2 regions of the Brevibacterium luteolum genome follow, and region 1 is predicted to be linked to the other one. Evidence: riboswitches for the same ligand, from Rfam matches in the RefSeq annotation. Region 1 holds a riboswitch; the other holds the start of a gene.
The links. A riboswitch is a leader RNA that binds a small molecule or an ion and turns the genes downstream of it on or off. The one in region 1 is predicted to bind FMN.
Positions count from the first base shown of each region.

Region 2: linked by a shared signal. The riboswitch ahead of M3C25_RS01065 (nicotinamide mononucleotide transporter family protein) and the one ahead of ribD (bifunctional diaminohydroxyphosphoribosylaminopyrimidine deaminase/5-amino-6-(5-phosphoribosylamino)uracil reductase RibD) in region 1 are both predicted to bind FMN.

Region 1 is NZ_JALXPM010000016.1:36,012-50,315, reverse strand. It holds gene M3C25_RS05900 (IS110 family RNA-guided transposase) at 1-656, shown strand, start outside; gene M3C25_RS05895 (ABC transporter permease) at 939-1,580, shown strand; gene M3C25_RS05890 (ABC transporter ATP-binding protein) at 1,573-3,012, shown strand; gene M3C25_RS05885 (ABC transporter permease) at 3,009-3,758, shown strand; gene M3C25_RS05880 (glycine betaine ABC transporter substrate-binding protein) at 3,755-4,783, shown strand; gene M3C25_RS05875 (hypothetical protein) at 4,857-5,102, shown strand; gene M3C25_RS05870 (amphi-Trp domain-containing protein) at 5,089-5,388, opposite strand; gene M3C25_RS05865 (baeRF3 domain-containing protein) at 5,675-6,682, shown strand; gene ribH (6,7-dimethyl-8-ribityllumazine synthase) at 6,694-7,182, opposite strand; gene ribD (bifunctional diaminohydroxyphosphoribosylaminopyrimidine deaminase/5-amino-6-(5-phosphoribosylamino)uracil reductase RibD) at 7,258-9,744, opposite strand; FMN riboswitch at 9,846-9,988, opposite strand; gene M3C25_RS05850 (outer membrane protein assembly factor BamB family protein) at 10,151-11,677, shown strand; gene pdxS (pyridoxal 5'-phosphate synthase lyase subunit PdxS) at 11,718-12,680, opposite strand; gene pdxR (MocR-like pyridoxine biosynthesis transcription factor PdxR) at 12,874-14,262, shown strand; gene M3C25_RS05835 (NAD(P)H-binding protein) at 14,269-14,304, opposite strand, start outside.
Region 2 is NZ_JALXPM010000002.1:82,505-96,808, reverse strand. It holds gene hisI (phosphoribosyl-AMP cyclohydrolase) at 1-166, opposite strand, end outside; gene hisF (imidazole glycerol phosphate synthase subunit HisF) at 163-936, opposite strand; gene M3C25_RS01090 (carboxyl transferase domain-containing protein) at 953-2,458, opposite strand; gene M3C25_RS01085 (CaiB/BaiF CoA transferase family protein) at 2,455-3,663, opposite strand; gene M3C25_RS01080 (PH domain-containing protein) at 3,798-4,205, opposite strand; gene hisG (ATP phosphoribosyltransferase) at 4,246-5,085, opposite strand; gene M3C25_RS01070 (phosphoribosyl-ATP diphosphatase) at 5,154-5,417, opposite strand; gene M3C25_RS01065 (nicotinamide mononucleotide transporter family protein) at 5,745-6,413, opposite strand; FMN riboswitch at 6,516-6,641, opposite strand; gene rpe (ribulose-phosphate 3-epimerase) at 6,707-7,369, opposite strand; gene M3C25_RS01055 (RsmB/NOP family class I SAM-dependent RNA methyltransferase) at 7,395-8,861, opposite strand; gene fmt (methionyl-tRNA formyltransferase) at 8,854-9,798, opposite strand; gene M3C25_RS01045 (primosomal protein N' family DNA-binding protein) at 9,829-11,907, opposite strand; gene metK (methionine adenosyltransferase) at 11,929-13,128, opposite strand; gene coaBC (bifunctional phosphopantothenoylcysteine decarboxylase/phosphopantothenate--cysteine ligase CoaBC) at 13,138-14,304, opposite strand, start outside.

The DNA.
Region 1 (14,304 bases):
CCGCTCCCGAGCCTGACGATCATCTGTGTGTGGCGCTCAAGCGTCTGGCCAGGCGCATCGAGTTCCTCAACGAGGAAATCACCACCGCTGATGACCAGATCGCTGCCCTGACAGCAGATGTCGCCCCAGCCCTAGCAGCGGCGAAAGGCATCGGCCCGATCTCGGCGGCAAAACTGCTCGTCACTGCCGGTGAGAATCCCGAACGAATCACGTCGAAGGCTGCTTTCGCTGCCCTGTGCGGGGCCTGCCCGCTACCGGCATCATCAGGCAAGACCATCCGGCACCGGCTTAACCGGGGAGGAGACCGGCAAGCCAACAGCGCGCTGTACGACATCGTCAAGTGCAGAATGTCCTTCGACCAGCGCACCCGAACCTATGTTGCACGCCGGCGGCAAGAAGGGAAAACAACCAAAGAGATCATGCGCTGCCTCAAACGCTACGTCGCTGCCGAGGTTTACGCCCTCATCATCGATCCGCCAGCAGTACCAGCCACTGACGATCTGCGCCCGCTACGCCTTGCACACAAGCTGTCCCTGACCGATGTCGCGCACCACTTCAACGTGTGGCCAGCAAAGGTCTCAAACATCGAACGAGGACAATCCCGAGATGACGACTTCACCCACGAATACCGCCGGTATCTCCTCCAAATCGCTTGACAACCTATAGGAGCATCATTGCTCGCTCACCAGCAGATATACACTCGACGGGTGCTGCGCAAGGGGCTGGCAGACCCGAGCCAGCCACCACCTCGGCAGACCTGACTCAGCCGCCACCTCGGCAGCGGAGGCCCCCATCGGGGCAACGGCGCCCCCTCGGGAGCGGCAGCCACCCCAGCAGACCCCGCAATCGGCAAGGCGGCCTGAGATTATCCACCGGCAGGTGTAGACTCGCGGACCAAGGGCACGATCCACTGACGGCAGCCGAGGGGAGCCACACACGTGTGGGAGTACTTCACGCAGCGCTCTGACCAGATCCTCTTCGCCTCCTGGCAGCATTTCAGCCTCGTGGGCCAGAGCCTCCTGCTCGCCACCCTCATCGCGGTTGTCATCGCCGTGCTGTCGTACCGCTCCTCAGCGCTGACCGCAGCAGCCAACAGCGTCTCGGCGATCGGCCTGACGATCCCGTCGTTCGCACTCGTCGGCCTGCTCATCGCCCCGGTCGGCTTCGGTGTCATCCCCGCCGTCATCGTCGTGACCTTCTACGCCGCCCTCCCGATCCTGCGCAACGCCCTCGTCGGGCTCGCCGGCATCCCCGGCGACGTCGTCGAATCCGCCCGCGGAATCGGCATGAGCCGCCTGCGCACCCTGCTGACCGTCGAACTGCCGATGGCCTGGCCTGTCATCCTCGCTGGCGTCCGCGTCTCCGGGCAGATGGTGATGGGCATCGCGACCATCGCCGCCTACTCACTCGGCCCTGGCCTCGGCGCGTTCATCTTCTCCGGCCTCGACCGCCTCGGCGGCGCGAACTCACTCGAATCCGTCGTCATCGGCGTCCTCGGCGTCATCATCCTCGCCTTCATCCTCGACCTGCTGCTTGTGGCAGTCGGCCGCTTGACCATCCCGAGGGGTATCCGTGTCTGAGAACCACCGCACTGCATCCACCGCTCCCGAGGCGGCCGGCACCGAGCATGAGACCGGCACCCAGGGCGTGTCGATCACCCTGGAGGGGATCACCAAACGCTACGACTCGGGCAAGCCGCCGGCTGTCGACGGGCTGAATCTGGAGATCCCGGCCGGTTCGATCGTGATGTTCTGCGGGCCGTCCGGCTGCGGGAAGACGACGACGCTCAAGATGATCAACCGGCTCATCGAACCGACGTCGGGCCGGGTGCTCATCGATGGTGAGGACGTCACCGACCTCGATGCCGACAAGCTGCGCCGCCGGCTGGGCTACGTCATCCAGGCCGGCGGGCTGTTCCCGCACATGACGGTGGCCAAGAACATCGGACTGGTGCCCAAGATGCTCGGCTGGGATGCCAGCCGGATCCGCGCCCGCGTCGACGAGCTGCTCGAACTCGTGTCCCTTGACCCGGCCGCCTACCGCGACCGGTTCCCGCGCGAGCTCTCCGGCGGCCAGCAGCAGCGCGTCGGTGTTGCCCGCGCGCTGGCCGCGGACCCGCCGGTGCTGCTCATGGATGAGCCGTTCGGTGCGGTCGACCCGATCACCCGCCAGCGGCTGCAGGATGAGCTCATCGCCATCCACTCGGAGCTGAAGAAGACGATCGTGTGCGTCACCCACGACTTCGACGAGGCCGTCAAGCTCGGCGACTGGATCGCGATCTTCCGCGAAGGCGGCATCCTCGCCCAGTACGACTCACCTGAGAGGATCCTCGCCCAGCCGGCGAACTCCTTCGTCGAGGACTTCATGGGCGCAGGCGCCGGGCTCAAGCAGCTGTCCCTGTCCCGCCTCGATGACGTCGAGCTGACTGATCCGGTCCGTGTGCGTGCCGGGACTCCCGCCGCCGAGGCGGTGGAGACGATGCGGGCGGCAGGAGAGGACTATGTGGTCGTCGTCGACGACCAGGACCGGCCCGTCGACTGGCTCATCGCCAGCCAGCTCGAACGTCTCACCACCCTGCCGACGCAGGTGAATGAGGACCTGCCGGTGGTGTACAACCGCGCCTCACTCAACGACGCGCTCGATTCGATGCTCGTGACGACGACGTCCTCGGCGATCGTCGTCGGCCGGCGCCGCCAGATGCTCGGGCTCGTCACCGTCGACACGATCATGGACGTCATCTCCGGGCTCAACGGCCGTGCCCACAACACCGCCGCGCAAGCCCCGCGCGGGGCGAACACGCCCGAGGAGTTCGAGATCCCGGCAGACGACGGGCGCACCGGCCGCAACACCGACGAGGCGATCGCAGCCAAACAGCGCGAAGACCCGGCCGCTGCTGATGCAGACGACGCCGGTGACGATGTGGCTGGCCACGAGACGGCACGCCCCACGCCCGCCGGTGAACGTGCCGATCGTCCGGCCGGCGCGCACCGTGCAGACGAGGACCGGCCATGAGCACCCTGACCGTCGGACAGCGCCGGGACCTCCGCGACCTGCTCGTGCAGGCCGGGCTCATCGTCGTGGCCTTCGGCGTGCTCATCTGGTGGCTGCTGACCACCGACCTCACCGAGGTCGAATCCTCCACTCTGGCACCCGGCGCGGTCTGGTCGCTGACCGTGGAGCACCTGCTGCTCACCGTCATATCCGCCGTCATCGTGCTCGCCGTGGCGATCCCGCTCGGCATCCTGCTCACCCGCCCAGCCCTGCGCCGGGCCGCAGGACCGGTCATGGCCGTAGCGAACATCGGCCAGGCCGCCCCGGCCGTCGGCATCATCGTGCTCTTCGGGTTCTGGCTCGGCTTCGGCCTGCAGGCCGCGATCGCAGCACTCGTCGTCTACGCGCTGCTGCCGGTGCTGCGCAACACGATGGTCGGCCTCACCCAGGTCGACCGGCAGCTCATCGAAGCCGGCCGCGGCATGGGCATGAGCGCTGCCGCCGTGCTCTTCCGCGTTGAACTGCCGCTTGCGGTGCCCGTCATGCTCTCCGGCATCCGCACCGCACTCGTCCTGCTCGTCGGCACCGCCACTCTGGCGACCTTCGTCAACGGCGGCGGACTCGGCCTGCTCATCACCACCGGGGTGACGCTCGACCTCACCCGGGTGCTCATCGCCGGAGCCATCCTCGTTGCCCTGCTCGCCCTCGTCGTCGACTGGACCGGACGCGTCGTCGAACTGGCCGTACGGCCGAAGGGACTGGCATGACACCCCACCCGATCATCACCCCAGCCAGCCGCACACGCACGAGGCTCGGCCGCCTCGGCGCCGGGATCGCACTGCTGAGCACCCTGGCGCTCGGTGCCTGCGGACTGCAGCCCTCGGCCGCCTACATCCCGCCGGTGAACCCCGGGTCGATCGAGGAGATCCCCGGTGCCGCCGACGGAAAGGTCTTCACCGTCACGAGCAAGAACTTCACCGAGGCGGTCATCCTCGGCAAGATCTCCGTCATCGCCGCCGAAGCAGCCGGGTTCAGCGTCAAGGACCTCACGAACGTGCCCGGCAGCGTCTCGGCCCGCAAACTCATGACGAGCGGGCAGGCCGACCTGACCTGGGAGTACACCGGCACCGCCTGGCTGACCTACCTGAATGAGGAGGAGGGCATTGCCGATCCGCACGAGCAGTGGCAAGCCGTCCACGATGCCGACCTTGCCAACGGCCTGACCTGGGGACCGGCTGCCGAGCTCAACAACTCCTACGGTATGGCGATCCGGCCCGACGCCCCCGGCGAGCTCGGCGCGGTGACGAAGATGTCGCAGCTGGCCGATCTCAAACCGGAGGACCGCACGATCTGCGTGGCCGCCGAATTCAACTCCCGTCCCGACGGGCTCACCCCGATGCTCGAGGCCTACGACATTCCGCGCGGGGAAGCCGACGGCACACCGGAGGACAACATCGGCATCTACGACGCAGGCCCGATCTACTCCGCAACGGCCGCCGGGCAGTGCAACTTCGGCAATGTCTACCTCACCGACGGCCGGATCAAGGCGATGGGCCTCGTCGTCCTCGAAGACGACAGGCAGTTCTTCCCCGCCTACAACGCAGCCCCCGTGTTCTTCACTCAGACGCTCGAGGAGTACCCGCAGCTCGAAGAGGTCTACGCGCCGATCGCCGAGAAGCTCACCACCGAGCAGATGCAGGAGCTCAACCGGCAGGTCGACGTCGACGGTGACGACCCCGTCGACGTGGCACTGCGCTGGATGGTCGACGAAGGCTTCGTCACCGAACGGTGACCCGGCGGTCAGACGGTAGGCTTGTCGCCGGCTCGTGACGGAAGGAAGCGGCTTGTGACGGAAGGAAGCAGCGATGTTGGGTCTGAATCTCACCGAAGGCACGGTGCTCATCATCTGGCTGATCGGCATCGCCTGCGCGGCTGGCACCCGGCGCGAACCCGGTGACACCGCCCGCTACCCGCTCACTGTCATGGCCGCGCTGTTCGCCCCGATCATCGGTTCGGTCTATGCGGTTGTGCGGTTCTTCCAGGTGCGGGCACGCCACCGGCAGCAGCGCGGACTCGGCCGCGCGAAGGACACAGAGCTCAGCCGAGAGTGAGCGGCTCGTCTGCTGCGATCGGGCCGTCCTCGCCGACCCGCCAGGAGATCTCGACCTCCACCTCGCGCTTGGTGCCCTTGCTCGGCTTCTGCTCAGTCGCCGGCTTGTCCTCGTCGACGACCTCGACGGACAGGCGCACCGAGCTCGGCATCTCCAGCCGGGTCTCCTCAGCACCCTGACGGAACATGAGCGTGCCCTCGGCGATCTGGTCGGCGAGCTGCTGGAGCAGGTCGGCGAGCTCGTCGCGGCTGCGGATCTCTTTGGTCTTGAGGTGAACGGTCTTCACAGTGACATCCCTTCAGTAACAGGGCGCCGGCGCAGATGCCGTGACAACGGCGAAAAAGCGCGCAACCGGCTGGATATCCATCGTATCGGAGTCCGCATCTGCGGGATACGGGCGCCTTGAAAGCAGAATCAAAAGGTCTCGCCTGCTGGCGCCAGTTCACAAGTGTGACCTGCGTCGCTAAGCTCTGTGTATGGACGTCACTCATACTCTCGGTTCATTTGACTACGTTGACCCAACTGATCTCAAGAGGATGGCTGAGGCCTCAGGGCCCAAGGTGACCATCCTGATGCCGACATCGCGAGCGGATCACCAATCCCGCGAATCCTCCACCCGGCTCAAGTCGCTGCTCGATGAGGCGGGCCGCAAGCTCGCTGAGACCGGCGTCGAGGCGAAGGAAGCCAAGGAGATCCTCGGCCCGCTCAACGACCTCGTCAACGACGGCCCGTTCTGGCGTCATCAGGCCGACGGGCTGGCTCTCTACGCAGCCGCGGGCATGACGCTGACCTACCGCCTCGGTGTGCCGCTGAGCGAGCACGTCAGCGTCGGCGAGTCGATGACGGTCCGCCCGATCGCCCCGGCGCTCGCACAGTCCCATGCCTTCTACATCCTGGCGATGTCGCGGAACAAGGTGCGCCTGTTCGACGCGACGAAGGACTCGATCGTCGAACTCGACCTCGGTGAGACCGTGCCGCAGAGCATGGACGATGTCGTCGACCCCGATGAGCGGCAACGGCAGCTGCAGAGCCGGTCGATCGGCGGCGACCGCGCCATGTTCCACGGCCACGGCGCCGGCGGTGAGGTCGACCGGATCTTCGTCGAGAAGTTCGTCAAGGCTGTCGGCGAAGGTGTCGGAACGCTGCTCGGCAAAGCCCGCAGCCAGCCGCTGATCCTCGCAGCTGTCGCTGAGGCGATGCCGCTGTTCAAACCCGTGTGCACCTACCCGGCGCTGCTCGACGAGATGGTCACCGGCAACCCCGACGACCGTACGCCCGGTCAGCTGCACGCCGATGCGTGGGAGGTCGTCATGCCGGCCTTCGCTGAACGCGACGACGCAGCCTACGCCCGCTTCGCTGATGCGCAGGGCACCGGCCGCGGCGTTACCCAGACCGATGTCATCCGCGAGGCAGCCGCCGAGGGGCGGGTCGACACGCTGTTCATCAACCCGTCGCTCTCTGCCTCAGAGGGCAGCGGGGATGTCGATTCCGCGATCCTGTCGACGCTGCAGAACTCCGGCACGATCGTCATCATCTCCGACGGCCGGGTCGAGAACGTCGCAGCACTGATGCGGTACTGACCCCCGGCCGCTCAGGCGGTCCTGATCTCTGTCAGAGCGGCGAGTGCGGCAAGGGCTGCGCTCGCCGCTTCGTGTCCCTTGTCCTCCCGTGAGCCCGGCAGCCCGGCCCGGTTGCGAGCCTGCTCGTCGTCATCGCAGGTCAGCAGCCCGAACCCGACCGGTGTGCCGGTCTCGGCCGCCACCTTGGCCAGCCCGTCGGTGGCGGCCCGGCAGACGTAGTCGAAGTGCGGGGTGCCGCCGCGGATGACGACGCCGAGTGCGACGACGGTGTCGAAGCGTTCCGCCGCCGCACGGGCCAGCAGCGGCAGCTCGAAGCTGCCCGGCGCCCGGAAGACGCTGACCTCCATCCCAGTCGTCTCAGCTGCGGCCTCGGCGAGGGCGCGCTGGGCGCCGGCGAGGAGCCCGTCCATCACCTCGGTGTGCCAGGAGGAGGCGACGATCGCCACGCGGGTGCCCGGTGCGGCCTGCGGCTTCATCGTCGGTGCTCCGCTCGATGCCATGATGTGATCCCTTCTCTCAGTGTTCGGTGCGGTGTCCGGTGCAGTGCCCGGTTCAGTTCTGGTGCGGTGTCCGGTTCAGTTCTGGTGGGCGGCCGGGGTGTGCGTGTCGAGCCATGTGCGCAGGTCGGCGATCGAGATGACCGGCAGCCCGAACCGGGTCCCGAAGGCCAGCAGAGCGTCGAGGCGCATGACCTCGCCGGTGTCGTCGACGACCTCGGCGATCGCTGCGACCGGCCGGCAGCCGGCCAGCCGGGCGAGTTCGACTCCGGCCTCGGTGTGCCCGGCGCGCTCGCGGACCCCGCCGGCGGCGGCGATGAGCGGGAACACATGCCCCGGCCGGGTCAGCTGCTCCGGGCCCGCCTGCGGGTCGGCCAGCATGCGCAGGGTTGTCGTGCGCTCACCGGCGCTGATGCCGGTGTCCAGGCCGCGGGCATCGCAGCTGACGGTGTAGTTCGTGCCCTTCGGGTCCTCGTTCACCGCGGTCATGGCCGGCAGATCGAGGTGGGCTGCGATCTCAGCGGTCATCGGCGCGCACACCACGCCGGAGGTGTGGCGGACGATGAAGCCCATCCACTCCGGGCTCAGCAGCTCGGCCGGCACGATGAGGTCGCCTTCGTTCTCGCGGTCGGCATCGTCGACGACGATCGTCGGGACACCGCGGCGCAGTCGGCTGATCGCCTCCTCGATCGAGTCGAGCCCGTGTGCCGGGGACGCGTCGGCTGCGGTGGTCTCCCACGGCTTGTCCTGCCACGGCGACGGCGGCGCCTGCACGGGATCGGCACGTCGCACGTGGCGTCCGGCGAGGCTCTGGGCGTACTTGGCCAGCACATCGGTTTCGATGTTGACGAGGTCCCCGACGCTCGCCTGCCCGAACGTCGTCGCGGCCAGGGTCGCCGGGATGAGCCCGACTTCGCACCACGGCTGCCCGGCACCTGCCGGGGAGACGGCGGTGATCGTCAGCGAGGTCCCGTCGAGTGCGATCGAACCCTTCTCCACGCACAGCGGGGCGAGCGCGGCTGGCAGCTCGATGCGCATCCGCGTCCACGCCCCGCAGTCCTCGAAGACGCTGATCCGCCCGACCCCGTCGACGTGACCTTGGACGATGTGCCCGTCGAAGCGCCCGCTGGCCGGCATGCAGCGTTCGAGGTTCACCTGCGTGCCCGCCCTCAGCGCACCCAGGCTCGTGCGCGCCAGCGTCTCGCCCATGATGTCGGCGGTGAAGATCCCCGGGCCCGAGGTGCTGGCCGGGTTCTCATCTGCCGGCGCGGCTTCGGCGGAGGTGCGGGTGGCGGTGAGGCAGACGCCGTTGACGGCCAGGGACCCGCCGGCTGGCAGGTCGTCGATGAGGCTGCCGGCCCTGATGCTGATGTGGGCGGTGTCGGTGCCGGGAACGGAGGTGACGGACAGGACGGTGCCGGTGGCTTCGATGATGCCGGTGAACATGTGGTGACTCCTGTGGTCGGTGGTGGATGGGGTTGGCGGTGCCGGGGCCGGGGCGGCGGGTGCCGGTCTCAGGTGCAGGATGGTGTCGGTCCCGCTCGCGGCAGCGGCAGGGGCGGCAAGGTCGTCGGGGATGAAGCGCGGGGCGGCTGCGAGTGTCGGCACCTCAAGGCCGGCGGTGGCGGCGAGCCCGCCGGTGCCGAGCAGCTGCGGGCCGAGGTGGAGGAACAGCTCGTCGACGAGCCCGGCGGTCAGGAAGCCGCTGAGCAGGTGCGCCCCGCCCTCAATGAGCACGTGCTCGATCCCGCGCGCCCGCAGCTGCCGCAGCGCGTGCAGCAGGTCGTGGGTGCGCAGGTGGATGGTGCGCGGGTCGGCGGCGAGGTGGCTGGAGGCGTCGAGATCGCGGGTGCCGATGACGACCGGCACCGGCTGCCGGGCCGCAGCGCGGCCGTCTATGCGGGCGGTGAGCCGCGGATTGTCGGCCCGGGCGGTGCCGGTGCCGACGATGACGGCGTCGACCCGGGCGCGCAGCGCGTGCACGCGGGACCGGGTCTCATCGGAGGTGATCCACTGGCTGGTGCCGTCGGCAGCGGCGATCCGCCCGTCGAGGCTCTGGGCGAGCTTCGCCGTCACGAATGGCCGGGCCTCACGCTGCGCGGCCACCCACCGGTGATTGAGCACCGCCGCCTCATCGGCTGCCAGCCCGGCGACCACCTCGCGTCCGGCCGCCCGCAGCACCTCGGCGCCACCGGTGGCGACCGGATTCGGGTCGGCTGCCGCGTAGACGATGCGCGGGATCCCGGCCCTGACGATCGTATGCGCACACGACGGGGTCCGGCCGACATGGGCGCACGGTTCGAGCGTGACGACGAGCGTGGCGGTGCCGAGGTCGATGCCGGCTGCGACGGCGGCTGCCAGGGCTGCCGGTTCGGCGTGCGGGTGCCCAGCACCTGCGTGGTAGCCGGTGACGATCGTCCCGTCGGCGCCGATGACGGCCGCACCGACGAGAGGGGTGGCCCCGCGCTGGCCGCGGCGGGCGGCGGTGAGGGCAGCGGACATGGCCCGGCGTTCACGGGCAGTGATCCCGGCGGCAGGCGCGGCGGGTGCAGATGAGCGGTGCATTCTCCCTCTCCTCCTACCGGGGAGACGGGAGACAGGCGGCAGGCGTCCGCGCAGACACGGGTGCGCCGCTGCCGGTCCAGGCAGACACGGGTGCCCTGGACCGTGTGTTCCTCCCATCCAGACTTTCACTGTCGGTCTCGGAATCGCACCGAGTCAGCCGAACCCCTCCGCCCGTCTGGGCCTCGGCGTTCGGGTCGCGGACTGTCACCGCCGGTACGGAATCTCACCGTCCCCGGAACATCTGCCCACACCGTAGCACGCGTCACAGACACACCGGTCACCGCACCCGAGGCGGTGGGCGCCTCCCGTGCTTTGCCAGCACCGTTGTCCGGCCCGTCTGGCATAGTGAAGACAGGACGCTCACCAGGGAGATCATCACGGTGTCCCTGCTTGCGAAGGAACAGTCATGCACCCGTTCTCCCACCCCGCGCTCGCCCTCATCGCCGCAGGCGCCGCTCTCACACTGGCCGCCGGATGCACAGCCGCAGAGGACGCGCCCGGCAGCTCACCTGCGCCCAGCACACCGGAACCGCCGCAGCTGAGCGAGGCGATCACCCTCGACTTCTACGCCAGCCTGCTGGCCGACAACGACACCGACCGGGCGCTGGTCGCCGACGCGATGGGCGGCAGGCTCGTCGCCGTCGGCGCCGATGGTGCCGAGCTGTGGACCCACCAGGCGCAGGTCGATATGGACCGGCCCGACAGTGTGGCCGCCTACTCCCACGGTGAGACCGTCATCGTCGACGACGGGACCGGCCGTCTGCGGGCACTCGACTGGGGCGATGGCAGCGAAGCCTGGACCTATACGCCTGCCGATGCCGATCTCGGCTGCACCGAACCGGGTGACTACTACTCTTCCTCCTCCACCGGAACGAGCGCCCTGGGCGAGGATGGGATCATCCTGCTCGAATACGGGATGATCGACGCCGATCGCGGCAGCTGCACCGGTGATGAGCAGAAGGCCATGGTCCTCGGCCTCGATCCTGCCTCCGGCCAGCCTGCCTGGCCGGCCGTGCAGGCGACCGCCGATGCGCAGCCCATGGGCGGGGCGAACCTGCAGATCACCCCGGACCGCACGCACGCCTACCTGCCGTGGCGCGATGGCGACGGCAGTTTCCTCACCCGCCTCGACCTGGCATCGGGTCAGCATGCCACAGTCGATCTCAGTGAGTACGGGGAGCAGGACCTCGGCTTCGGGATCTACCCGCAGAAGGCACCCGGAACGCTTGTCTACGCCTTCGGCACCGCCGATCCTGACGCACCGTACTCCGGGTCCGTCACCCGCACCGCACTGCTGAGGCTGCCGATGGACCTGCCGGAGAGCTCTGAGGCGCTCACCCCGCTCAGCGCTGCCGACGATCCTGGCCTCGCCGCGGGCATCGACTTCAGTGAGGAGCCGGTCGACTACTGTGCCGCCCGGCCCGTCTCTACCGCCTCGGGCACCTTCGTGTGCGCGAGCACCCAGCTGTTCGCCTCCCGGATCCTGGTGCTCGGCTCACTGCTCGACGGCGAGGCCTGGCACACCGACATCTCCGAGGACGCTTTCGAATTCGGGCTGTTCAACGAGCAGTACGGTCGCCTCCACACACCCGTCGACGGCACCGACGCGCCACTGGTCATCATGCCCGGTCTCGACGCCGGTGTCCGGGCCGTCAGCGCCGTTGACGGATCGACGCTCTGGGAGGCAGGCGAAGACCTCGACCCGCTCGATCCGGTCGAAGGCAGCTACGGATTCGGCGGCAACGGCGCATTCCCGCAGCTCGGCCTCATCCCGGTGCTGCTCAACGATGCGGTGCATTTCTTCACCCTTGACGGCAAGGAGCACGCCGAGGCCCACGCCGTCGGCCAGTATGCCGAGCCGAGTGCCACCGGCCGCTGGTTCGCAGCAGCCGCCGGTGAGTCCACCACGCTGTGGACCGTCACCGGCGGCTGAACGATGCCGCTGTGCGGCGCCGGTAAAGCTGCGCTGCGTCTTACCAGCCGCGTTCGGCCAGGCGGTGTGGGGCCGGCAGGTCGCTGACGTTGAGGCCAACCATCGCCTCACCGAGTCCGCGGGAGACCTCGGCGAGCACCTCGGGATTGTCGTAGTTCGCCGTGGCCTTGACGACGGCTTTGGCCCGTGCCTCCGGGTTGCCGGACTTGAAGATGCCTGAGCCGACGAATACGCCCTCAGCACCGAGCTGCATCATCATCGCCGCATCGGCAGGCGTGGACACGCCCCCGGCGACGAAGGTGACGACCGGCAGGCGGCCGTCGCGGGCGACCGTGCGCACGAGGTCGAACGGCGCCTGCAGCTCCTTGGCCGCAACATAGAGCTCATCTTCGTTCAGCGCAGCCAGGCGGCGGATCTCACCGCTGATCGTGCGGATGTGGCGGGTCGCCTCGGAGACATCGCCGGTGCCGGCCTCACCCTTCGAACGGATCATGTCGGCACCTTCGTTGATGCGGCGCAGCGCCTCTCCGAGGTTGGTGGCCCCGCACACGAACGGCACCTCGAAGGCACGCTTGTCGATGTGGTTGACGTAGTCGGCAGGGGAGAGGACCTCGGATTCGTCGACGTAGTGCACGCCGAGAGACTGCAGGATCTGCGCTTCGACGAAGTGGCCGATGCGCGCCTTGGCCATGACCGGAATCGACACGGCATCGAGGATCCCGGAGATGAGGTCCGGGTCGCTCATCCGGGCGACGCCGCCCTGGGCGCGGATATCGGCGGGCACCCGCTCGAGCGCCATGACCGCCACTGCTCCGGCATCTTCGGCGATGCGGGCCTGATCAGGGGTGACGACGTCCATGATGACGCCGCCGGCCAGTGAGCGTGCGAGCTCGGAGCTCAGCTGGGCGCCGGTGGCGCGCTGCTGCGCGGCGCCGTCGGCAGTCCCGGCAGTGTGCGTGTCCGCAGCGGCGTTGGCGGTGGTGTCGGTCAGTGTGGCAGTCATGCAGTCTCCTGGGTTGTGGCGGGTGCCGGACACCCGCTGGTGGTGAACCGGACGTCCAGGCGCCCGACGGGGTATTCGTGAGCCTAACGAGCATTGGACTGCAGATATAGTCCAGATCCAGGGGTATTCTGTAGTCCAGTTGCGCGGTTCCGGATGGCCGCGAGACCAGAGACCAGGTGGGGGAGGGGTGCTCATGGCGCACGACGCGGATCTCACGGTGCGGCTCGACCGCAGCTCGCGCATCGGTCTGCCGCTGCAGATCGTCGCCGGCATCCGGGCCGAGATCGTCACCGGCCGTCTGCGCCCAGGCGACAGTCTGCCCTCCAGCCGGGTGCTCGCCGCGCAGCTCGGTGTCGCCCGCGGCACCGTGCAGACGGCGTATGAGCATCTCATCGCCGAGGGGCAGCTCGTGACAGCCGCCCGTTCGGGCACACGCGTCAACCCGGCACTGCAGACGGCGCGGACTGGTCGCGCTTCGGCCGCGCGCCGCTCGGGGTCACGGGCCGTGACGGGCCGAGCGATGCCCTCCCACCACTCCACTGACATCGCGGCGGAGGTGCGCATCGATGCCCGGGGTGTGAGCGTGCGCCCCGACCCGCGCGATGAGCCCGACTTCCGGGCTGCCTGGCGCCGCGGACTCGACACCCGCGACGTCAGCGATGACGGCTGCGGCACCCAGACGGTGCGCCAGGCGATCGCCGGGCACCTGCGGCTGGTGCGCGGCATGCAGGTCGAGCCCGCCGACATCGTGCTGACCGCCGGCGCCCGCGACGGGTTGCGCACCGTCCTCAACGTCCTCGCTCCCGCAGCGCTCGGAGTCGAGAGCCCGGGCTTTCCCGGTCTGCGCCGGGCACTGGCGAACACCGCCACCGTCGATGTGCCCGTCGACACCGACGGCATCGACCCCGCTGCGATCCCGATGCAGCTGCGCGCCCTGCTGCTGACGCCCAACCACCTGCATCCGCATGGAGATTCGATGAGCGCGACCCGGCGCGTGCAGCTGCTGCGCTGGGCCGAATCGTGCGGCGGCCACCTGATCGAAGACGACTACGACACCGAAGCCCGCTACGCCGGCAGCCTGCCGCCGACTCTCGCCGACCTCGACAGCAGCGGCCGGGTGCTGCACCTCGGATCCTTCGCCACCCTGCTCGGTACGCGCCTGGGCATCGGCTACATCATCGCCACCGGCCCGCTCAGCGCTGGGATCGCCGCCCACCGCCGGATGCTCGGTCCCGCCGCCTCACCGCTCATCCAGGCAGCGCTCGCCGACTACCTGGACTCCGGCGGTCTGCGCAGGCGGATGCTGCGGATGCGCAAGCGGCTGGCAGCCGCCGCCGAGGCGGTCGATGCCGCAGGCCTGCCGGTGACCCAGGTGCGCGGGCGGGTGATCCTCGAGCGGCCGGCCGGGGATGCGCGGCGTTTGCGGCGCGCACTCGCTGAGCGCGGCATCCTCGTCGACGACCTGGCCGGCAAATGGACCGGCGGGCAGCAGACCGGCATCGAGATCGCGCTGAGCTCGCTCACCAGCCCGGAGCTGACTGCTGTCCTGGCGGCTCTGCGCGCCGAGCTCAGCCAGCGCTGATGGCGCTCAGCAGCGGTCGCCGGGCATCACTGCAAGCGGATC
Region 2 (14,304 bases), on a different contig from region 1:
TGCCGGTGCGCAGGGTGCGGGCCAGTGCCTCGTCGTCCATCCACGCGAGCATGAGCACCTCGCGGCTCGTCGCCTCCTGCACGACGACCGGCAGCAGCCCGCCGCTGCCGCGTTTGAGGCGTTCGGCGATCGCCGGGTCGAGGCTGGAGTCCGGGACGCCGGTCATCGGACGGTGATCCCGTCGGCTGCGAGGGCTTCCTTCACCTCGGCGATCGTGAAGGTGCCGAAGTGGAAGACCGAGGCGGCGAGCACGGCATCGGCTCCGGCGTGGACGGCCGGGGCGAAATGCTCGAGCTTGCCGGCGCCTCCGGAGGCGATGAGCGGGACGTCGACGGCTGCGCGGGCGGCGCGGATGAGTTCAAGGTCGAAGCCCTCATGTGTGCCGTCGGCGTCGACGCTGTTGAGCAGGATCTCCCCTGCCCCGCGTTCGGCTGCCTCGCGGATCCATTCGATGGCGTCGATGCCGGTTCCGCGGCGGCCGCCATGGGTAGTGACCTCGAATCCCGAGGCGATGGCCGGCTGGTCTGCTGGGACCCGGCGGGCGTCGAGGGAGAGGACGAGGACCTGGCTGCCGAAGCGTTCGGCGATCTCGGTGATGAGTTCGGGCCGGGCGACGGCTGCGGTGTTGACGCCGACCTTGTCGGCGCCGGCCCGCAGCAGCCGGTCGACGTCGTCGGTGCTGCGCACTCCCCCGCCGACGGTCAGCGGGATGAACACCGTCTCCGCGCACTGGGAGACCATGTCGTAGGTGGTCTCCCGGTCGCTGCTGGAGGCGGTGACGTCGAGGAAGGTGACTTCGTCAGCGCCGAGTTCGCTGTAGCGGCGGGCGAGTTCGATCGGATCACCGGCATCGCGCAGGTTTTCGAACCGCACCCCTTTGACGACGCGGCCGGCGTCGACGTCAAGGCACGGGATGACGCGCACGGCAAGGGTCATGTTCGCGGGGCTCCTCTCACAGTCCGAGGCTGCGGTAGCGTTCGATGCGCCGGTGCTCGCGGCGGTAGGCCGGCTCGCGCATCAGCGAGATGATCTCGTACTCCAGGGTCTTCGCCACCCGGGTGACGAACGCCTCGGGTTCGTCGGCGGCATCTGGCTGCTCGGCGATGACCCGGTCGACGATGCCGTGCTTGAGCAGCATCTCGGCCTGCACGCCCTGCTTCTGCGCCATCTCCGGGGCATGGTCGGTGTCGCGGTAGACGATCGCCGAGGCGCCTTCGGGCGGCAGCGGTGACAGCCAGCCGTTCTCGGCTGAGAGCACCCGGTCAGCTGGGACGAGTGCCAATGCCCCGCCGCCGGTCCCCTCGCCCATGATGAGGGAGACGGTCGGTGCGTCGAGGGTGGCCAGGTCGGCCAGGCAGCGGGCGATCTCTCCGGCCAGCCCGCCTTCCTCAGCGCTCTTCGACAGCGCGGCACCCGGGGTGTCGATGATCGTGACGAGCGGGATGTGCAGCTCGGCTGCCAGGGCCATGCCGCGGCGGGCTTCACGCAGGGCGGCTGGTCCCATCGGTTCGCCCGCGGCCTGCCGGCTACGGTCCTGGCCGAGCACGATGCACGGTGCGGTGCCGAAACGGGCGGCGGCCAGCAGCAGGCCGGGGTCCTTCTCACCCTGGCCGGTGCCGTTGAGCGGCAGCACGTCGGTGGCGCCGTGGCGCAGCAGTTCGCGCACGCCGGGGCGTTCGGGCCGGCGCGAGGCGGTGATGATGTCCCAGGCGTGGGTGTTGACCGGCATCGGGTCGGGTTCCGTGCGCGGATCCGGCACCGGTCCCGGGACTTCGCGGGCACCCATGAGCACATTCAGGACCATGTTGACCGTCGAGGCGATCCGCTCAGGTGAGAGGACGGCGTCGATGAGCCCGTTGCGGTAGAGGTTCTCACCGGTCTGGATGCTGTCGGGGAACTTCTCGCCGTAGAGCTGCTCGTACACGCGCGGGCCGAGGAAGCCGATGAGGCTGCCGCGGTCGGCGACGGTGAAGTGGCCCAGTGATCCCCAGGAGGCGAACACGCCTCCGGTAGTCGGGTGGCGCAGGTAGACGAGGTAGGGCAGTCCGGCCTTGCGGTGGACCTTCACAGCAGCGGCGAGCTTGACCATCGTGAGGAATGCGACGGTGCCCTCCTGCATGCGGGTGCCGCCGGATGCCGGTCCGGCCAGCAGTGGGAGGCCTTCGGCGGTGGCGCGTTCGATCGCCCGGCACAGCCGTTCGGCTGCAGCGAGGCCGATCGATCCGGCGAGGAACCGGAACTCGCAGGCCACGACCGCGACGCGGCGGCCGTAGATGCGGCCCTCACCGGTGATGACGGCCTCGTCGACACCGGACTTCTGGGCAGCCTGGGCGAGTTCGGCGGCGTAGGTCTCGGAGATCCCATCAGCAGGTTCGATCGGCTCTTCGTCCCAGGAGACGAAGGTGCCGTCGTCGACGACGAGGTCGATGAGCTCCCGGGCGCTCAGCCGCGAGCTCATGGCGTCTCCTCGAGCCAGCGGCGGATCGCGTCGCCGTGCTCGTTGAGCAGCGGCGGGGCGAGGTGCTCGCGCGGGGTCGATTCGGTCTCGCCTTCGGTATCGGCGTCGAAGAACCGCAGCGGCGGGCCGGGCAGGTCGATCTCACCGAGCACCGGGTGCTCAACGGAGATCTTCAGTCCCTGCGACAGGGCCTGCTCCCACTGGTAGACCTCCTGCAGGGAGCGCACGATGCCCGATGGGATGCCGGCGGCGGCGAGCTTCTCGAGCAGCTCTTCGGCGGTGTAGTCGCGGAAGCGCTCCTCGATGACGCTGATGACTGCCGGGCGGTTGGCGACGCGCTCGGCGTTGGTCGCCATGCCCTGGGTTTCGGGGTCGATGTCGAAGGCGGCGCAGAGTTTGTGCCACAGGTTCTGGTTGCCCACCGAGATCTGCACGGCCCCGCCCTTGCAGTGGAACAGGCCGTAGGGCGACAGCGACGGGTGGTGGTTGCCGCCGGGTGCGGGGTTCTCCCCGGCGACCGTGGCGCGGGTGCCCTGGAAGGCGTGGACGCCGACCATGCCGGCGATGAGCGAAGTGCGCACGACCTTGCCGCGGCCGGTGCGCTCGCGTTCGAGCAGGGCGGCGAGCACGCCGTAGGAGCCGTAGATGCCGGAGAGCAGGTCGGCGATCGGCACGCCGACCTTCTGCATGTCATCGGGGCCGGAGCCGGTCAGCGACATGAGGCCGGCCTCACCCTGGGCGATCTGGTCGTAGCCGGCGCGGGAGGCTTCGGGGCCGTCGTGGCCGAAGCCGGTGATCGAGAGGATCACGAGGCGCGGGTTGAGCTCCATGCAGCGTTCGGTGGAGAACCCGAGGCGGGTGAGCACGCCGCCGCGGAAGTTCTCGACGAGCACGTCGGCGCGTTCGATGAGCTGGGCGAGGACCTCCTTGTCGCCGTCGTCCTTGAGGTTGAGGGCGATGGATTCCTTGTTGCGGTTGCAGGAGAAGAAGTAGGTGGCCTGCGGGTCGTCCTCAGGGCCGACGAAGGGCGGGCCCCAGGAGCGGGAGTCGTCGCCGGAGGCGGGGTTCTCGACCTTGATGACGCGGGCGCCGAGGTCGCCGAGCATCTGCCCGGCGTGCGGTCCGGCCAGTGCGCGGGAGAGGTCGACGACGGTGTAGCCGGACAGCGGTCCGGGGCGGGTGGTGGTCTCGGATGTGCTGCTCATCGTCAGGCGGTTCTCCTTCGTCGTTCGGCCGCTGGCAGCCGTGCCCGGCGGCTGGTCTCAGTGTGCCCGAGGTGCCGGTGCCGCTGCGCTGTCGTCTCGCGGACGCGTGTCTGCACGGGTGGTGTCAGACCGGTTCAGTTGTCCGGCACATCGGGTGAGCTGTATGTGTCCACGAGTCTACGCAACCGCTCGCAGGCGTAGCGCGCCCGGTCTCCGTCTGCGGACTGGATCGCCATCACCGACAGGGTCGAACCGTCGGACAGGTCGAGGGTGACCCACGAGTCACCACCCCGCGGGTGGAAGCTGATGGAGAGGATGCGCGTCCATTCGACCCTCGTCGTGCTGAAGATGTTGCGCACGATGAGTGCTTCGTCGGTGACAAATGCCGCGATCGCCCCGACGCGCCAGACGACGGCTCCGAAGATCACGCCCAGAGCATTCATCCAGATGATGTCGCGGGTCTTCCAGCCGGTCCAGTGCAACTGAGTCAGCCCCCAGCTCAGCAGCGTGAAGGACACGACGATCGTGATCGCGAGGAACACGGTGAGGATCCTCGTGAAATAGGGCCTGAATGGCCGTGTCTCAAATGCGGCAGGCGCCAATGTTCGTCACCAGGATGGCGCGTGCGCCGACTTCGTAGAGCTGGTCCATGGTCTTGTGCACGTCGCGGGCGGCGACCATGGTGCGCACGGCGTACCAGTCGCTGTCGTGCAGGGCGGAGACGGTCGGGCTTTCGAAGCCGGGGGTCAGCGCAGTCGCCTCGGCGAGATGCTCGGCGGCGATGTCGTAGTCGACGAGGACGTAGTCGCGGGCGACCATGACGCTTTCGAGCCGGCGCAGAAACTTTCGGGTGCCCGGGTTCGACTTCCGGTTGGAGATGACCACGGCTTCGGAGTGCAGGACCGGTTCGCCGAAGGTCTGCAGCCCGGCCATCCGCAGCGTGGTGCCGGTTTCGACCACATCGGCGATGACGTCGGCGACACCGAGTTCGATCGAGACCTCCACGGCCCCGTCGAGTTTGATGACCCGGGCTTCGAGTCCGCGCTGCCTGAGGTCGCGTTCGACCAGCGTCGGATAGCTGGTGGCGATGGTGAGGCCCTCGAGTTCGTCGATCTCGTGGAAAGCGCCTTCGGCTCCGGCGTAGTGGAAACGGGAGCGGGCGAAGCCCAGCGGCAGCAGCTCCTCGGCTTCGGCACCGGATTCCAGCAGCAGATCGCGGCCGGTGATGCCGAGGTCGATGAGCCCGCGGCCGACATAGACGGCGATATCGCGCGGGCGCAGGTAGAAGAACTCGATGCCGGCGTCGACGTCGCGGTGGACGAGTCGCTTGGAGGTCGTGCGCACCTGGTAGCCGGCTTCGCGCAGCATCGTCGTCGCTGATTCGGACAGCGAGCCCTTGTTAGGCACAGCCACGCGCAGCATGCCGTCGGCCCGGACCGCCGGGATGCGGCCGGTATCGGTGATTTCTCGGCTCACAGCTTCCTTTCGGCTCACAGTTCGCGATAGACGTCGTCGAGGCTGATCCCGCGGGCGATCATCATCACCTGCAGGTGGTAGATCGCCTGAGCGATCTCACCTGCGAGTTCGACATCGGATTCGTACTCGGCGGCCATCCACACCTCGGCGGCCTCTTCGACGACCTTCTTGCCGATCGCATGGACTCCGGCGTCCAGCTCGGCCACGGTGGACGAACCAGCGGGACGGGTGGCTGCTTTTTCGGTCAGTTCTGCGAACAGTTCTTCGAAGGTCTTCACACGGCCAGGGTAATACACCACCGGCACCAGTCTGCAGAGAGTCTCAGGCGCCGCCCTACAGAGCAGAGAGGCGAAGTCCCAGCGCAGGAGCTGGAAGCAGCGGCTCCAGAGGCTGCGGCCGGCGCCCGGCGCATCCAGACGAGGACGTATGAAACTGCGATCAGGAGGAAGTAAGGGGAGGATCACAGCTCCAGGCCACCGAAACCTCCTGCCGTGAGCTCGGGAGCCTGCCCCGTGCGGGATGGCGCACAGACCGGATGGTTGAGGGCAATGCCGAGGGCGGACGTACATGATCGGGGTCGACGTCAGCACGACGTTCGAAGACCCTCAGCCGTCGGCGCAGTGCCCGGCGATCGTCTGTGCGGGTTCGCTCGGTGATGCGATCGTCTGCTTGGACTTCCTCGCCCAGTCGACGATGCCGACGATGACCATGATGAGGAAGACGAAGTACACGATGCCGGAGAACAGCAGGCCGCCCATGATGGCCAGTGGAATCCCGACGAGGTCGACGGCCAGCCACACGAACCAGAACTCGACGATCGCCCGGCCTTGGGCGTACATCGCCACGAGTGAGCCGATGAAGATGTAGGCGTCCGGGTATGGGTTCCACGACCAGTCGCCCCACGCCAGGATCCAGCCGAAACCGGCAGTGCCTGCGGCCAGGGCGGCGATGAGCAGTAGTCGTTCGGGCCAGGTCGCCCAGCGCACGCGGATCTCACCGGTCTCCTCCTGGGAGCGCTTCCACTGGCTCCATCCCCAGATCGCAGCGGCGACGATGACGACCTGGCGGGCAGCGTTGCCGCCGAGGCCTGCCGAGATGCTGGCCGAGAACAGGAAGATCGAGCCGGTGATCTGCACTGGCCAGGAGAAGATGTTGCGCCGCAGCGCCAGGAACACCGTTGCCAGTGCGCAGATGTTGCCGATGACATCGGACCAGGGAACGGGCTTGCCCATGAGTTCGAAGACCGGGGCGTTGAGCCACGAGATGATATCCACTTTCCGAAACCTTTCGCTCAAGGCTCCGGGGGTTGCGACGCGTGAATAGCGCGGTGGCGCCGCGTAGGCTCAGGCACATATCGCCATCAGCTGCGCGGACGCAGACGTGCTTCCTCCCATCCGGACTTTCACCGTCGGTACTGGAATCCCACCAGTTCAGCCCCGTCGGAACGGGGGTCGCGGACTGTCACCGCCGGCTCGGACTTTCACCGACCCCGGAGCACGTACTCCTGGTGGCACTATAGGCTCTGGCTCACATGCGCGGCAACTTCTGTCTTGCCGCGCATGCCTGTTCAGCGCAGGGCGTCGAGGGCGAGTTCGCGCAGCTCTTCGATCGCTGCGCTGCGGTTTTCAGCGCTGTATACGGCGGAGCCTGCCACGAGCACATTCGCTCCGGCGGCCACAGCGCGGGCCACAGTCGTGGCTGAGACTCCCCCGTCGACCTGCAGCTGTACTTCGAGACCGGCGTCTTCGATCGCCTGGCGGGTGCGGGCCACCTTCGGCAGGCACACGTCGAGGAATGACTGGCCGCCGAATCCGGGTTCGACGGTCATGATGAGGATCTGGTCGAACTCGGCCAGCAGGTCGATGTAGGGCTCGATCGGAGTGGCCGGGCGGATCGCCAGCGAGGCCTTCGCCCCGAGTGCGCGGATCTCGCGGGCCAGCCGGACAGGGGCCGCGGAGGCTTCGGCGTGGAAGCTGACCGATGCGCAGCCCATCTCCGCGTAGACCTGGGCGTGCCAGTCGGCCTGCTCGATCATGAGATGTGCGTCGATGGGGATCGGCGAGACCTCACGGATCCGCTCGACGACCGGCGGGCCGAAGGTGAGGTTGGGAACGAAGTGGTTGTCCATGACGTCGACGTGGGCCATATCGGCTGCTGAGATCGCGTCGAGTTCCTCGGACAGGCGGGAGAAGTCACAGGACAGGATGCTGGGATGAATGCGAATGCTCACCCTCCCAGCATAGAGCCTCAGCGCTTCAGCCGGTGCGGCGCAGCAGTGCCAGGAACATCCCGTCAGTGCCGTGCACGTGCGGCCACAGCTGCACGGCCTGCCCGGTGCCGATCGGCGCCGAGGCGAACTGGGCGGCCTCCTGGCCGGTGACGTCTGCGAGGATCGCCGGCGCGTCAAGCACCTCGACGTCCGTGCCCGAGGCGGTGAGCACCTCGGTGACGATGTTGATCGTCTCCCCGTGGTGGGGCGAGCAGGTGGTGTAGGCCACGACTCCCCCGGGTGCGGTGAGCTCGATCGCCCGGGTCAGCAGTTCGCGCTGGATGGGCTGCAGTGCCTCGACGTCCTCAGGTTTGCGCCGCCAGCGGGCTTCGGGTCGGCGGCGCAGCGCGCCGAGGCCGGTGCAGGGAACGTCGGCGAGCACGCGGGTGTAGCGGCCGAGGTGCTCGTCTGCCAGGCTGCGGCCGTCGGTGTTGAGGACGGTGACGTCTGCGTCGATGGCGCGTACGGAGTCGCGGACGAGTTCGGCGCGGTGTGCGGAGACGTCGCAGGCGACGACTGGTGTTCCGGTGGCAGCGGCGTCTGCTGCCAGGATGGCAGTCTTGCCGCCGGGCCCGGCGCACAGGTCGAGGACCGGGCCGTCAGGTGCGCAGGCTGCGGTCAGGCCGAGGACTACGAGCTGGGAGCCTTCGTCCTGGACGCGGGCCTGTCCTGCCTGCACCTCAGGAAGTGTGTAGGGGTCTCCGGAGGACAGTTCGACGCCGAGCGGGGACAGCGCGGTGGGCTTTCCGCAGTCGGCGGCGATCGCCTCCCGGTCGGCCAGGCCGGGCAGGGCTGTCAGGCACACGCGGGCGGGCACATTGTCGGCTGCGAGCAGTGCGGTGAGTTCGCCGGCATCGCGCCCGTGGGCGGTGAGCGATCGGCGCAGTGCAGTGACGATCCAGGCCGGGTGCGCGTAGGTCAGCCCGATCTGCTCGTCGTCGCTGGCGCCTCTGGTGACGAGGTCGAGCCACTCGATGCGGGTGCGTTCGCTGATGCGGCGCATGACGGCGTTGACGAAGCCTGCGGCCTTCATGTGCTTAGTCGCCCGCATGAGACCGACGGCTTCGTTGACGGCGGCGTGGGCGGCGGTGTTCATGTCGAGCAGCTGGTGGGCACCCAGCCGCAGGGCATTGCGGGCGGGCGTGTCGAGCTTGCTGACCGGCCGGCCGGCGGCGTGGGCGATGATCGCATCGTAAAGACCGCGGCCGCGCAGGGTGCCGTAGGTCAGTTCGGTTGCCAGCCCGGCGTCGGCGGTGCTCAGCCCGGCACGGCTGAGCCGTGGGGGCAGCAGCAGGTTGGCGTAGGCGTCGTCATCGTCGACGGCGATGAGAACGTCGAAGGCGATGCGCCTACCGGGGTTGACGCGGGTGCGGCCGTGGCTGGCACGGCGGCGTTTGACGCCGGGGCCGGGTTTGCCGGGGGCGGGTTTGCGGTCTCCGCTGGGCTCACGCATCGCCGGGCTCCTCGCTGATGTCGAAGGCGGCCTGGCCGCGGCCGCGCAGGAAGTCGGCGGCGTCCATCATCGCCTTGCCGAAGGGCTGGATGCGTTCGACAGCGACGGCGCCGTCGCTGGTGCCGATGAGCACAGTGCCGTCAGCGGCGGCTGCGAGCCGGCCGGGCTGCTGCCAGGCGGCGCTGCTGAGGTCATCGGCGGCGGTGATGCCGGAGAGCTTGGTGCGCTTGCCGTCCATGAGCGCCCATGGGCCCGGTGCTGGGGTGACGCCGTTGGCGCGGGCGACGAGTTCGGCGGTGGTGGCGGTGAAGGGCAGTTCGGCTTCGTCGGGGGTGATCTTCTCAGCGTGGCTGGTCTCACCGTGCTGTGGGGTGAGTTCGGCGCTGCCGTCTGCGAGCTGATCGAAGGCGGTGACGAGCAGCTCCGCCCCGGTGCGGGCGTAGGAGTCGAGGACCTCTCCGGCCGGTGCCGAGGGCAGGTCGAGTTCCTGCTGGGTGAGGACCGGTCCGGTGTCCATGCCGGTGTCGATGCGGAAGACAGTGACTCCTGAGGTCGTCTGTCCGGCCATGAGCGCCCGCTGGACCGGTGCTGCCCCGCGCCACTGGGGCAGCAGGGAGAAGTGCAGGTTGTACCAGCCGTGCTCACTGATCGACAGGGCACGAGGTCCGGCGATCGCACCGAAGGCGACGACGGCGACGGCATCGGGGCCGAGGGCTTCGAGTTCGTCGAGGATCTCCCCGCGCAGCCGGGCGGCCTCGAGCACCGGGATGCCGGTGGCTAGGGCGCGCTCCTTCACCGGGCTCGGGGTCAGCACGCGCTTGCGGCCGACCGGGGCATCGGGGCGGGTGAGCACGGCGATGACCTCATGGTCGGATTCAAGCAGCGCCTCGAGAGCGGGCACGGCGACGGCGGGGGTTCCTGCGAAGACGATTCTCACCCCGCCAGTCTAACGACCGGGCCGGCCGGTTCAGAGCACGTCGGGATCGTCGACCCGGGCGAAGACGGACTCCTCATGCCGCATGGACCGGGCGGCGACCTCGGCGGCGATGCGCCGGGTGACAGCAGGACCGGAGGCGATCGTCGTGCCGATGATGCGCTCATACGGCTCGTCGTGGGCATAGATGTCCCACACCTCCCCTACCTCGGAGGCCGCAGCGACCACCTCGGCGACGGCGGACCGGTCGCCGCGCAGGCCGATGGTGCGCACGGCCGGCGGGAAGCGCAACTCGCTGCGCGCCTGGTACTGCTCATCGGCCCAGGCGACGGGTGCGAAGTCGGAGATGACCTGCCGAATCGAGGGGTCGTCGTCCATGAGCAGGATGCGCCCGCCGTGCTGCCAGCCGCGCACCAGACAGGCGGCCCGCATGCGGCGAGCAATGGCGCGGTCGGTGGCCTGCAGACCGGGGCCTGGCCACAGCGAATCGAGCAGCAGGGCCAGGGCGTAGCCGTTGTCTGCATACGGTTCGGCGCCTGTGGTGGCGACGATGATGCTCGGTTCGTCTGGGACCCGGTCGATGATGTGGCTGCCGCCCGAGCGGATGACCTTGGTGCCGGGGAAGGCGCGGCCGAGTTCTTCAAAGGTGCGCTCGATGCCGGCGACGACCGACCGGATGGCGTTGCTGGAGCACTGCGGGCAGGTGAAGGTCTCAGCGCGGAAGCCGCAAGCGCGGCAGGCGAACGGACCGGTCTGGGAGGCGGCTTCAAGTTTGCCGGCGCACTGCGGGCATTCGATGACGCTGCGGCAGCCAGCACAGGCCACGACCGGCAGGTAGCCGGCACGCGGGACCTGCACGAGGACAGGTCCGATGGCCGGGGATTCCGTCGTCCGCCCGATCGCTGCCTGGGTGAGGCGGAAGCCGAGTTCGGGCAGCCGCTGATGCTGGTGCGGCGGCAGGTCGTCGGGTGGCAGCTGGCAGATCGGGGCCTGTTGGCGATGAACCGGTCCCGGATAGGTGATCTCACCGAACCAGCCGATGCGCACGAGCCGCTGGATCTCGACGGTGCGGTTGTAGTCAAGGAACAGGGCTGCACTGCCGGTCTGCTGGATGCGGGTGAGCAGCACCTGGCGGGCGTGCGGGTAGGGGGCGTGCTGGTCGAGGTAGTTCTCGTCGCCGTCGTCGAGGCAGATGACGAGGCCGATGTCGGATGTCGGGGCGAAGGCGGCGGCGCGGGTGCCGATGATGAGCCGGCCTGCCCCGTGCAGGGCGCGCACCCAGGCTGACCAGCGGGCGGACTGGCCCTGGTCGGCTGATAGGCGGATGGCCAGCGGCTTGAGGTCGCCGAGGGCGGCTTCGAGGGCTGAGAGTTCGCGGTGATCGGGTACGAGCCACAGCACCGATCGGCCGGTGCGCAGCACGCGGGCGGCTGCGCGCAGTCCGTAGTGGATCCAGCCGGTGCCCGGCATGCTTCCTGGCAGCAGCGCCATGGCTGCGCGCGGGCCGGCAGATGGGCGTCCGGTGTCGGTGGCCTCGGACGGTGTATCGCCGATCCAGGTGTCGAGGGCGGTGAGGTAGTCGGTGAAGTCCGCTGGCTCATCGGTGTGGGCGCTGATCTCATCGCAGATCTGCTGCCGTTCGACTTCGCCCAAGGGTTCGGGTTCTGCTGCACGGGCGCGCTTCTCAGCCGTCGCGTGCCGGGGCGGGATCGCCAGGCGCAGGACATCGGGCAGGGTGCCGGCATAGCGGGAGGCGATCTCCTCGCACAGGGCCCGCAGCCCGGGGGTGAGGACGACGAGGTCGGAGACGACGCGTTCGATGGCGGTGAGTTCGCCGACGTGTTCGGTGCTGTCCTTGCGGGCGACGACGAATCCGGAGATGAGCCGTCCGGCGAAGCGGACCCGCACGCGCACTCCGGGCTGTGCGTCAGCGGCGAGGCTTTCGGTGACGGCGTAATCGAAAGGGCGGGCCAGGTGCGGCAGCTGGGTTTCGACCAGCACCTCGGCGACCGGAAGGTGCGCGGCAGGCGTCTTGCCGCCGCGCACCCTGATGCCGGTGTCGAGGCCGTCGTCATCGCCGTCGTCGGCGATGAGCCGCGGCTGCTGGCTCATGTGTCTGCTCCCCTGACCGGGTCAGGAGCACAGGCGGCGCAGGTCCTCGGCGCGATCCGTGCGCTCCCACGTGAAGTTCTCAACGGTGCGCCCGAAGTGACCGTGGGTGGCGGTCTCGGTGTAGATCGGGCGCTTGAGGTCGAGGCTCTTGATGATCATCGACGGGCGCAGGTCGAAGACCTCGCGGATGGCCGCTTCGATGCGGGCCGGGTCGACGGTTTCGGTGCCGAAGGTCTCGACGTAGAGGCCGACCGGGCGGGCGGAGCCGATCGCGTAGGCGACCTGCACTTCGCAGCGGCGGGCCAGGCCGGCGGCGACGACGTTCTTGGCCACCCAGCGCATCGCATAGGCACCGGAGCGGTCGACCTTCGAGGGGTCCTTGCCGGAGAACGCTCCGCCGCCGTGGCGGGCGAAGCCGCCGTAGGTGTCGACGATGATCTTGCGGCCGGTCAGTCCGGCGTCGCCCATCGGGCCGCCGACGACGAACGGGCCGGCGGGGTTGATGTAGAACTTCGTGGCGGCGGTGTCGAGGCTGAAGTCGGCGAGCACCGGTTCGATGACCTCGCGCTTGACGTCGGCTTCGAGCTGGTGCTGGCCGATCGCGGCATCGTGCTGGGTGGAGACGACAAGTGCCTCGACGGTGCAGGCGGTGTCGCCGTCGTAGCCGATCGTCACCTGGGTCTTGCCGTCGGGCCGCAGGTAGTCCAGCCCGCCGGACTTGCGCACCCGGCTCAGCTGTTCGCTCAGCCGGTGCGCCAGGTGGATCGGCAGGGGCATGAGCACGTCGGTGGAATCATCGGCGTAGCCGAACATGAGCCCCTGGTCGCCGGCGCCGAGCAGCGAGTCGGCATCTTCGACCTCGCCGCCGGTGCGGTGTTCAAGGGAGGTGGTGACAGCATCGGCGATGTTCTGCGACTGCGCGCCGATCGAGACGGACACGCCGCAGGAGTGGCCGTCGAAGCCCTTTTCGGAGGAGTCGTAGCCGATGCCGGTGATGATTCTTCGAGCGATGCCGGCGACATCGGCGTAGCCGTCTGTCGAGACTTCACCGGCGACGTGGACGAGGCCGGTGGTGACCATCGTCTCGACGGCGACGCGGGCGTTGGGGTCCTGGCTCAGCAGTTCGTCGAGGACGCCGTCGCTGATCTGGTCGCAGATCTTGTCGGGGTGTCCTTCGGTGACGGACTCTGAGGTGAATTGGCGAAGATGTTGTGTGCTCACCCGGCCATCCTATCGATTCGCACGGACAGCGACAGCGGCCATGACTTCCTGCGACACATTCTCCTTCGACCCGGCCGTGCGCAGCACCTCGCGCACACCGGCACTCTCACCAGCGGTTCCACCCTCGGAGGCGTCAGCATCAATGCGTTCGTAGACGACGAGGCTGTTGTCATCGCGGTCGAAGGCCTGGCCGGCGGAGACGTCGTTGAGCACGAGCATGTCGCAGCCCTTGCGCAGCAGCTTCTGCTGGGCGAGCTGTTCGGCACTGGCGTCCGGGGAGCCGGTCTCGGCGGCGAATCCGATGATCGTCTGACCCTCGGCGCGGGTGTCGACGAGACCGGCGAGGATGTCGGGGTTCTGCACGAGTTCGATCGTCAGTCCGGAGTCCCCGGATTTCTTCATCTTGTGCGCGGCGGTCTCAGCCGGCCGGTAGTCAGCAACGGCAGCGCACATGATGATGATGTCGGCATCGGGCTGGGCGGCTTGGGCGGCGTCCTGCAGCTCGGCGGTCGTCTCGATGCCGGTGACGGTGATCCGGTCGCTGAGGTTCTCCAGCAGCCGATCGTCGACGTTGGCGGCGATGAGGGTGACATCGGCACCGAGTGCTGCTGCGGCGCGGGCCAGGGCGATGCCCTGTTTGCCTGAGGACCGGTTGCCGAGGAAGCGCACCGGGTCGAGCGGCTCGCGGGTGCCGCCGGCGGTGATGAGCACGCGCCGGCCGGCAAGTGCCGCCTCGGTCTCCGTTCCCGAAGTGCGGGTCCGGTGGACGTCGAGGGCTGCGGTGACGATGTCCTCGGGTTCGGGCAGCCGTCCGGGACCGGAGTCGGCTCCGGTGAGCCGGCCGCTGGCCGGTTCGATGACATGGATGCCGCGTTTGCGCAGCACTGCGACGTTGTCCACGGTGGCGGGATTGAGCCACATCTCGGTGTGCATCGCAGGTGCGAGCACCACCGGTGCGGTGGTGGAGATGACGGTGGCGGTCAGCAGGTCATCGGCGCTTCCGGCGCGCAGCCGGGCGATGAGGTCGGCAGTCGCCGGGGCGATGAGCACGAGATCGGCGTGCTGGCCGATGCGGATGTGCTCGACTTCGTCGATGCGTTCGAACACGCTCGTCTGCACCGGCTGGCCGCTCAGGGCCTCCCAGGTGGCAGCGCCGACGAAGGTGAGCGCCGAGGC